One region of the Caldibacillus debilis DSM 16016 genome, then DNA from elsewhere that is predicted to be linked to it. Evidence: a T-box and tRNA genes for the amino acid it is inferred to sense, from the RefSeq annotation. Region 1 holds a T-box; the other holds one or more tRNA genes.
What was found. A T-box is a leader RNA that pairs with one kind of tRNA and senses whether it is charged. The one in region 1 lies ahead of serS (serine--tRNA ligase), so its partner is inferred to be a tRNA-Ser.
Positions count from the first base shown of each region.

Region 2: it encodes a tRNA-Ser, which carries the amino acid that the T-box ahead of serS (serine--tRNA ligase) is inferred to sense. The anticodon was not compared.

Region 1 covers NZ_KB912885.1:59,833-64,295, forward strand. The annotation lists gene A3EQ_RS0108005 (deoxynucleoside kinase) at 1-650, shown strand, start outside; gene serS (serine--tRNA ligase) at 1,126-2,403, opposite strand; T-box leader at 2,457-2,690, opposite strand; gene A3EQ_RS0108025 (D-alanyl-D-alanine carboxypeptidase family protein) at 2,911-4,239, opposite strand; gene A3EQ_RS0108030 (YaaC family protein) at 4,435-4,463, shown strand, end outside.
Region 2 covers NZ_KB912884.1:7,384-11,846, reverse strand. The annotation lists gene A3EQ_RS0107025 (NUDIX hydrolase) at 1-226, opposite strand, end outside; gene A3EQ_RS0107015 (aldo/keto reductase) at 557-1,486, shown strand; gene A3EQ_RS0107010 (hydroxymethylglutaryl-CoA lyase) at 1,533-2,438, shown strand; tRNA gene A3EQ_RS0107000 (tRNA-Ser) at 2,876-2,965, opposite strand; gene A3EQ_RS0106995 (CDGSH iron-sulfur domain-containing protein) at 3,080-3,289, shown strand; gene A3EQ_RS20760 (YolD-like family protein) at 3,485-3,811, opposite strand; gene A3EQ_RS0106985 (Y-family DNA polymerase) at 3,902-4,463, opposite strand, start outside.

The DNA.
Region 1 (4,463 bases):
ACGGGATTCCAAGCCAAGCGATCATCACCATTGCCGGAACGGTCGGCGTCGGAAAATCGACGCTGACGGAAAAGCTGGCGAAAGCGTTAAATTTCCGGACATCCTTCGAAAAGGTGGATACCAACCCTTATTTAAGCAAATTTTACGAGGATTTTAAAAAATGGAGCTTCCATCTGCAAATTTATTTTCTGGCGGAAAGATTTAAGGAGCAAAAACGGATGTTCGAGTACGGCGGAGGGTTCGTCCAGGACCGGTCGATTTACGAGGATACGGGCATCTTCGCCAAGATGCATTATGAAAAAGGAAATATGTCCGCCGTCGACTATCAAACCTACACCCAGCTGTTTGAAGCGATGGTCATGACGCCCTTTTTCCCCCACCCGGACCTGCTCATCTATTTGGAAGGTCCCTTTGAAAAAATCGTGGAGAGGATCCGCCTGCGCGGGCGGCCGATGGAGAAAAACACGCCGGTGGAATATTGGCGGGAAATGTACGACCGGTATAAAGAGTGGATCGACGGTTTTAACGCCTGTCCGGTTTTGCGCCTCAACATATTGGAATACGATCTTTTCGAAAATGAGGCCTCCATCGAAGAAATTGTAAAAAAAATCGCCTATGTCTTAAACGGGGCGAACAGCCTCCGGAAATAGTACAAAATCCGTTACACCCTCGGTGTAACGGATTTTTTTAATCCGACCAATCTCCAATTTTTATGCGCTGTGTTGAAAAGAAGCGACGGAATCCTCTCTTCCCCGGGTCCCGTATCGCCAAAAAGAATCATAACAGACCCGTATGCAAATGTCAACCGGAAAAAGCCCCCGCAACGAAAAGCCCTCCGGGTTCCTCCCCGAAAAAAAGCCGATAGGGATTCATACCATGAAGGGGGAGCGGAGGGTAAGGGCCGGAAACAAAATCCGGTTTCCGCTTTTTGCAAGTCCCGGTCGAGAAAAATAAAAGGAATAAGACCGGGAAACCCTTGAAACCCGGCATCCTGTCCACCGAATGGGAAAGTTCCCCCCGGTTTCACTCCGCCCCGGCCATCCCGGTCTTTCCGTTTCTTGCCCGTTTCCTCCGATTTTTCCGATTTTCCGGTTCGGTCGGCCGCGGAATCAGGCTTCATGCGGTTCATCTTTTTTCGATTTTGTCCCTTCCGAAATAGGGGCGCAGCGCTTCCGGGATGACGACGCTGCCGTCCTTTTGCTGATAATTTTCCAAAATGGCGGCTACCGTCCGCCCGACGGCCAATCCGGAACCGTTCAGCGTATGGACAAATTCCGGTTTCGCCTTCGGTTCCCGCCGGAAACGGATATTGGCGCGCCGTGCCTGGAACGCTTCGAAATTGCTGCAGGAAGAAATCTCCCGGTAGGTGCCGTAACTGGGCAGCCAGACCTCAATATCGTATTTTTTCGCCGCCGTAAAGCCCAAATCGGCCGTACACATATTCATCACCCGATAGGGCAGGCCGAGCAATTGCAAAACCCGCTCCGCATCCTTCGTCAATTTTTCCAATTCATCGTAGGAATCTTCCGGTTTCACAAACTTGACCAGCTCGACCTTATTGAATTGGTGCAGGCGGATGAGCCCTCTCGTATCCCGGCCGGCGGATCCCGCCTCCTGTCGGAAGCAGGCACTGTAGGCCACATATTTCAACGGCAGGTCATCCCCGTTCAAAATTTCATCCCGATGATAGTTGGTAACGGGGACTTCGGCGGTCGGAATGAGGAAGTAATCCCTCGATTCGACCAGGAAGGCGTCTTCCTCAAACTTCGGCAATTGTCCGGTGCCCGTCATGCTGTCCCGGTTTACCAAATAGGGAGGCAGCAGCTCTTCATAGCCATGCTCTTGGGTATGCAGATCCAGCATAAAATCAATCAGGGCCCGTTCCAATTTTGCCCCCAGCCCTTTGTAAAAGACGAAACGGCTTCCGGCCACTTTCGCCGCCCGTTCAAAATCCAAGATCCCCAATTCGTTTGCAATTTCCCAATGGGGTTTCGGCGTGAAATCAAAGCGGGGGATTTCGCCCCATCTCCTCACTTCCACATTATCATCTTCCGAATCTCCGACCGGCACTGTCTCATGGGGGAGGTTGGGGATCGTCAGCAGCAAGTGGTTTAATCTTTGCTCGACTTCCCTTAATTCTTCGTCCAAAGCTTTAATCTTCTCTCCCACTTCCCGCATCTCTCGTACGTATTCATCCACATTTTGATTTTCTTTCTTCAATTTCGGGATGAGTTTGGAGACTTCATTCCTCCGGTTCCTTAATTTTTCGCTTTCCACAATCAATTTTTTTCTTTTTTGATCGATTTCATGGAATTGGTCCAAATTCGAGATGTCTTCCCCGCGGTGCCGCAATCGCTCCTTCACTTCATCAAAATTTTCCCTCAGCAATTTCATATCAAACATGCGATATCCCCTCCTTTTTTTGCTAAAAAATAAAAAACTCTCACCCCAAAATCCTTTGGGACGAGAGCCGGATCCCGCGTTGCCACCCAAATTGAAAGCAAATCACTTGCTTTCCTCTCTGAAGGATAACGGCCTTGTGCCGAAAATGCTTACTTGCCTTCCCTTTTCAGGGAAGGGTTCGGCATTTTTCTCGAGGACGGATTCACATATCCCTGTTACTGGTTCGCACCGGCCACCAGCTCTCTTCAAACAAAAGATATGCTACTATTTCCTCTCATCGATCAGTTTGTTCAATTTTCCTTCGTTTCATTAATTTTAACCAATGAAAAGGAAATTTTCAATCGGCGGACAACTCCAGTTCCTTTGCCGGATGCCTTTCCTTTTGGGCGGATGCTTGCCATATGCCCTCGGGGCCTGCAGGAACGGAGGTCGCCGTCGGCGCCGGCTACCCGGCCAAGCCTTGCCACAAGCCCTTCACCAGGGGGCGCCGCCGTTCCGCCGCCGGCATTAAAACCATCCTTTTACCGTGGAAGTGATGCTGCCCCACAAATCGCTGAAGAAGCTGCCGACGCCCCGCATGAAAAGGACGAACCAGTTCGCCTTTTCCACCGTATCCGCCGCAACCACGTCCACTTTTGCCGCATCGGAACCGTCGATAAATCCGTAATCCTCCCCTTCATATTCATAAGTCAAATATCCGACTTTTTCTCCTTTTTTTACGGGGGCGGTCAGTTCCCCTTTTTCGTTTAATTTGTTTTTATCCAGCACCAGCTTCGGTTTGTATTGATCTTTTTCCCCGCTTTTGATCATCAATTTCAACGGCTCTTTCGCAACGATTTTTACCTGTTTTTCCTTTCCCTTCGCTACCGGCAGGCTTTCCTTTCCCTTCACCGTATACCCGGCGGGGAACAGCTCTTCGGTCGTAAATGTGCTGAAGGCATAATTGAGCAGTTTTTCCGTTTCTTCAAACCTTTCCTTTTGGGAGCGGGTTTTCATGATGACGGAAATGAACCGCTGGCCGTCCCGTTCCGCCGTTGCCGTAAAGCAATAGCCCGCATACTCGGTGGAACCGGTCTTCAGTCCGTCTACCCCTTCATACTCGTAGATCAAACCGGGAAGCATCCAGTTGAAATTCGGGTATTCTTTTCCGTCACGGAATTTCAGTTTCGGAATCTTGGCCGTTTCCAAAACTTCCGGAAAATCGTTGATCAAACGGTAGGCCAATTTGGCGACCGAACGGGCCGACATCTTATTTTCATCCTTCGCATCGGTTCCTTCCGGATGCATTCCGAGCATGCTTTCGTTATTAAGCCCCGTGGAATTGACAAAATGGTATTTGTCCAAACCGAGTTCCTTCGCTTTTTCATTCATCAATTTTACGAAATTCGACTCCGAGCCGGCCACGAGTTCCGCCAATGCGACGGTGGCGGCGTTCCCGGAATGGATCGCCATGGCGTCGTACAGCTCTTTTACGGTATATTTTTCCCCTTCGGTCAAGCCGATATTGGAAAGCCCCGGGGCCGCGGACAATTTATGGACGAACTCGTTGATGGTGACCTCCTGATCCCAGCTGATTTTCCCTTCTTTAATGGACTCGAGCACAATATATTCCGTCAGCATTTTGGACATGCTGGCAACGCCCATCAGCTTGTCCGCATTCTTTTCATACAGTACCTTTCCCGTTTTTCCATCTATTAAAATCGCAGCCTCTCCCTTTAAATTTAAAGGGTCGCCTTCGGCCGCAGCTGCTGTATTTCCGTTACCATACAGAAAGACGGAACCAAGAAAAAACACGAAAGCGGAAATGAACAAGAAACATCTTTTCTTTACCGACAACGGTATTCCCTCCAGTATCTCCTGTTCTATACTTTGTTAAGTTTATCATAAATCAAGGGAAAAAAATAGACGACCCGGCGGGGAAACTTTAAACAAAATTACCCAAATATTTCCAATTTCCTGTACGTCTAATGAAATCGTTCCGACGGGGCAAACTGTAATTTATGAACTTCATCATCGTTTGGAGGGTTTGGCTTGTTTTTTTCCTCGGACCGGATTTGGGA
Region 2 (4,463 bases), on a different contig from region 1:
CCGGGATTTCCACCAGCGCCCGGTTCAGAGGTTTCCGGTACTGCCGGACCATGACCATTTTGCCTTCGTCGGTAAAGGCGATGACGGCAACCGCCCCCGGATGCTCGACGATCTCCCTCGTGCTCGTCTTTCCGTCGGGCAGCGAAACTTCATCCAAGTGGACGGTAATCACCCGCCCTTCAAAGATCGTCTTCCGGTTTAATGTCTTTTCTTCGTAGGTTTCCATCCTTTTCACTCCCGTTTTTCAGATCCGTACCCAAGCAGGCTGCCTAAAACCATTTATACCACTTCGGAGGGAAAAAGTCTAAAGGGGAAAAGGAGAGGCCTCTTTTTCCGCCGCATGGCCCCCTTGATGGTTCGGCTCCGGACGGAGCCTCGGCCAAACCATCAACAGTCCCTCCGGCCGCCTTCGGTCGGAGGCAATATGCCGAAAAACTACTTCCCGCCGCAATTTTTCCGGAAAAGCGCCCGCCCCTTTCCGCCGGATTTTGCCCGTTCCTCCTTGTTTTCCAGGCGAGCCAAAGATTAAAATAAAGATCAAAGGGAGGCGAAGAGGATGGAAAAGCGAAGATTGGGCCATTCCGACCTTTATCCGACGAAACTGGGGCTCGGATGCATGTCGCTCGGAACCGACGAAAAAAGGGCGAGATCGATCATCGAAACCGCCTTGGAACTCGGGATCAACTATTTTGACACCGCCGACCTGTACGATTACGGCGTGAACGAAACGATCGTCGGCAAGGCGCTGAAGCCGGTCCGCGACAAGGTGATCATCGCCACGAAGGTGGGAAACCGCTGGCAGGAAGGAAAAGCGGGCTGGTATTGGGATCCGTCGAAAAAATACATCAAAGAAGCGGTAAAACAAAGCCTGCGGCGGCTCGGCACGGACTATATCGACCTCTATCAGCTCCACGGCGGGACGATGGACGATCCGATTGACGAAACGATCGAAGCCTTCGAAGAATTGGCCGACGAAGGCGTCATCCGCTATTACGGCATCTCCTCCATCCGCCCGACGGTCATCCGGGAATATTTGCGGAAATCCCGCATCGTCTCCGTCATGATGCAGTACAGCATCCTCGACCGGCGGCCGGAGGAACAAGCGATTCCGATGCTGAAAGAAAAAGGGGTCAGCCTGATCGTCCGCGGGGCGCTGGCGAAAGGCCTGTTGACCGACAGGTATGCCGAAAAGCTCAGCCAGGCGAAGGAAAGCGGTTACCTCGATTATTCCTATCCCGAACTGGAAAAATTGCTCCCCGAACTGCAAAGGAAACTCGGGGAAAACCGGAGCTTCACCGCGGCGAGCCTCCATTTCGTCTGGGCGAACCCGGTGACAGGGACGGCCGTCGTCGGGGCGAGTTCCCCGGAACAGCTTCGGGAGAACGTAAAAGCGGCGGAAGAACCGCCGTTGACCGAAGAAGAATACGCCTTTATAAGGAAGAGGACGAAGGCGAATATCTACGGCCTGCACCGCATCGAATCCTGAAAACTCCCGAAGGCCGGAGCGAATTTTTGAAAAAAGGATGGTAGGGATGAACAATCTGCCCCGATCGGTGACGATCATTGAAGTCGGTCCGCGGGACGGCCTGCAAAACGAAAAGGGGTTCGTTCCGACGGAAAGGAAGGTCGCTTTTATTCTTGCCTTGAAAAGGGCGGGCTTCCGGGAGATGGAAGTCACGTCCTTCGTTTCGCCCAAATGGGTGCCGCAAATGAAGGACGCCGGGGAAGTTGTGGAAGCGGTGATTTCCGAGGGGGACCCTGTCCGGAACTTGATTTTGGTCCCGAACCGGAAGGGCGTGGAGCGCTTCCGGAAGACGAAGGCGAAGGCCGCCGCCTTCTTCGTCGGGGTGAGCGACACCTTCAACCAAAAGAACATCAACCGGACGACGGAAGAAAGCCTTCATGAACTGGCGCCGTTAATCAAGGATTTGAAAGCGGAGGGCTGCTTCATCCGGGTCTGCCTTTCCACCGCCTTCTACTGCCCCTTTGAAGGAAGGGTGCCGGAGGAAAAAACGGTCCAGCTCGCCGAGGCCTTCGCCGCCCTCGGCGCCGATGAACTGAGCGTGGCGGACACGATCGGCATGGCTTCTCCCGACGAATCCTATTCCCTGTTCAAAAAATTGAAGGAACGCTTTCCCGACCTGCTGTTGACCGCCCATTTCCACGATACGCGGAAGATGGGGCTCGCGAATATTCTGGCGGCCTTGCAGGCGGGCATCGACCGTTTCGACGCCTCGGCCGGCGGGCTTGGCGGCTGCCCCTTCGCCCCCGGCGCCTCGGGAAACGTGGCAACGGAGGACGTGGTGTACATGTTGGAACGGATGGGGATCCGGACGAACATCGACCGGGAAAAATTGGCGGAGGCCGTGGATGGGATCGCCCCCTTCCTCAGCCGCCCCGTCGAATCGGCCGATTACCGGTTGCGAAGGGGCGGCTGAAAGGAATCCGGCGGCCCCGCGTTTTCCCGTTTTGAAGCGAGGCGGGAACCATTTTTTCAGGGGAATTACCGATGTCGGGCGGTTCCGCTTTTTCTGGGGCCCCCCTTTTCCGGTTTTCCGCCGAAGGAAGGATTTGCCGGCAGCCCTCCCCCTTTCGCCGATATCTGTTTCTCAAGGGTTGGCCGCCCGCCGGCCGGAAATCGGTTCCTCCGTTTCCTCCGGATCGGTTCAAGGGTCCGATTCCGTTCATCGCCGAAACAGGCGGGCGATTTTTCCTCGAACCCCGGGAAAAGCCCGGTCTGATTTCCCTGTTTGGGCGAAAAAATCGCGGAACGAACGGAGGAACGTGCCAAAAGGCATGTTTTGAGCCATTGGTCCCTTCTATTCGGGCAAAATTAAAGAGGAAAACCCGTCAGCGGGTTTTCCTCCGGTAGTAGCGGAGAAGGTGAGATTCGAACTCACGCGGCGGTGATGACCGCCCTAGCGCATTTCGAGTGCGCCCCCTTCAGCCACTTGGGTACTTCTCCATGTCCTATTCGCGTCAGCGGTAATTATTATACAATAATTTTTGGTTTTTGTCTTCATCTTTTTTTCTTTTCACGGATTTTTTTTAAAAAATCATATTAGAAAGGATGAATCCGATGGCAAAGGCGCAAATCCAAGTCAACGATAACGGACCTCTGCGGGTCTCGGGAGAAGTGGAACTGGTGGACGCGGAAGGAAAGGTTTTTGCCACAAAGCCCGTATTTTACCTTTGCCGCTGCGGCAAATCCGGAAACAAACCTTTTTGCGACGGCACCCATAAAAAAGAAGGTTTTCAATCCGCCGTCCGGGTAGAAGAAAGGGAATAATCCTTTGTCGCAAAATTAAATTCCCGTTTCGGGAAGCGGACGCAGCACGCCCGGGAAATCCTGCGGCGGATAAGGGCTTGGGAATCCCGCAGTGGATGAGGACTCGGAAATCCGGCGGCCGGACGGAGGCTTTTCTCCCCTGCCGTCCGGTGTTCCGCCACCCAGCCGGGCGGCCCGGATCCGCTCCATCTCCCATTATTCCCAATCGATTCCCGCGATTTTTTCCCGCTCCAACACAATGGTTTTCCCCTCCGCTTCCAGCTCAATGGTGCGGGCGAGGGGGTCGGACCGGCGCACAACTCCGGTCAGCATTTCATACCGCCGGTTCCGGAAATAATTCACGCGAACCTTCCTCCGGGACCCGACGGCCTGGGAGAGAATCCCGTCCCATTCTTCCCGGGCCTGTTCATCGGCCGTTTTTTCTTCCTCCCATTTTTCTTCCTCGGCCCACTCCCGCAACATTTTCACATGTTCCGGAAGCATCATCGCCGACCATTTGATCCTGCCGCGGTCGCGAATCATCGGAATCCTTCCCTTCCGTAAAATGGCTCGTCATCATATCCGCCGGTCAGTCGCCGGTCATCGCTTTTTCTTCGGCTCCTGCGCGGTCCGTCACGATTTATGCCCGCCGATCAGCCCGGCGCGGATCCGCCCCGTTCCGGCCTCCGTGTAGGACACGGCCCGGAGCAGCGATCCGGAACCGTATTTCCGGCGGATGCGGTCCATGGCATACCCGAGCTGCCTTCTTTTCCAGCGGTTCGGATCGAACAGATCCAGCTGCATGAACTGATCGGGAACCACATTGGAAAGGGTGACGGAGATCTGCCTGACGGTTTTCCCGCTGTAATTCTCCTTGAAAAGCCCGAGACAAACGTGGTACAAGTCCGCCGTCACGTTCGTCGGCCCCCCGACCGTCCGCGCGCGGTGAAACCCGCCTCCGCCTTCATCGGCGCTGTATCCGATGCCGAGGCTTATCGTCCTTCCGGCCATCCCGTGCTCTCTCGCCCGCCGCGCTACCTCTTCGCACATTTCCAGAATCACGCAGCGAATCTCCTCTTCCTTTTTGTAATCCCGCAGGAGGATTTGGCTTCTTCCGAAGCTGATCTGTCCTTCCATGATCGGAGCGCCGATCTCCGACAAATCGACGCCCCAGGCGTGGTAGTACAGCTGATTG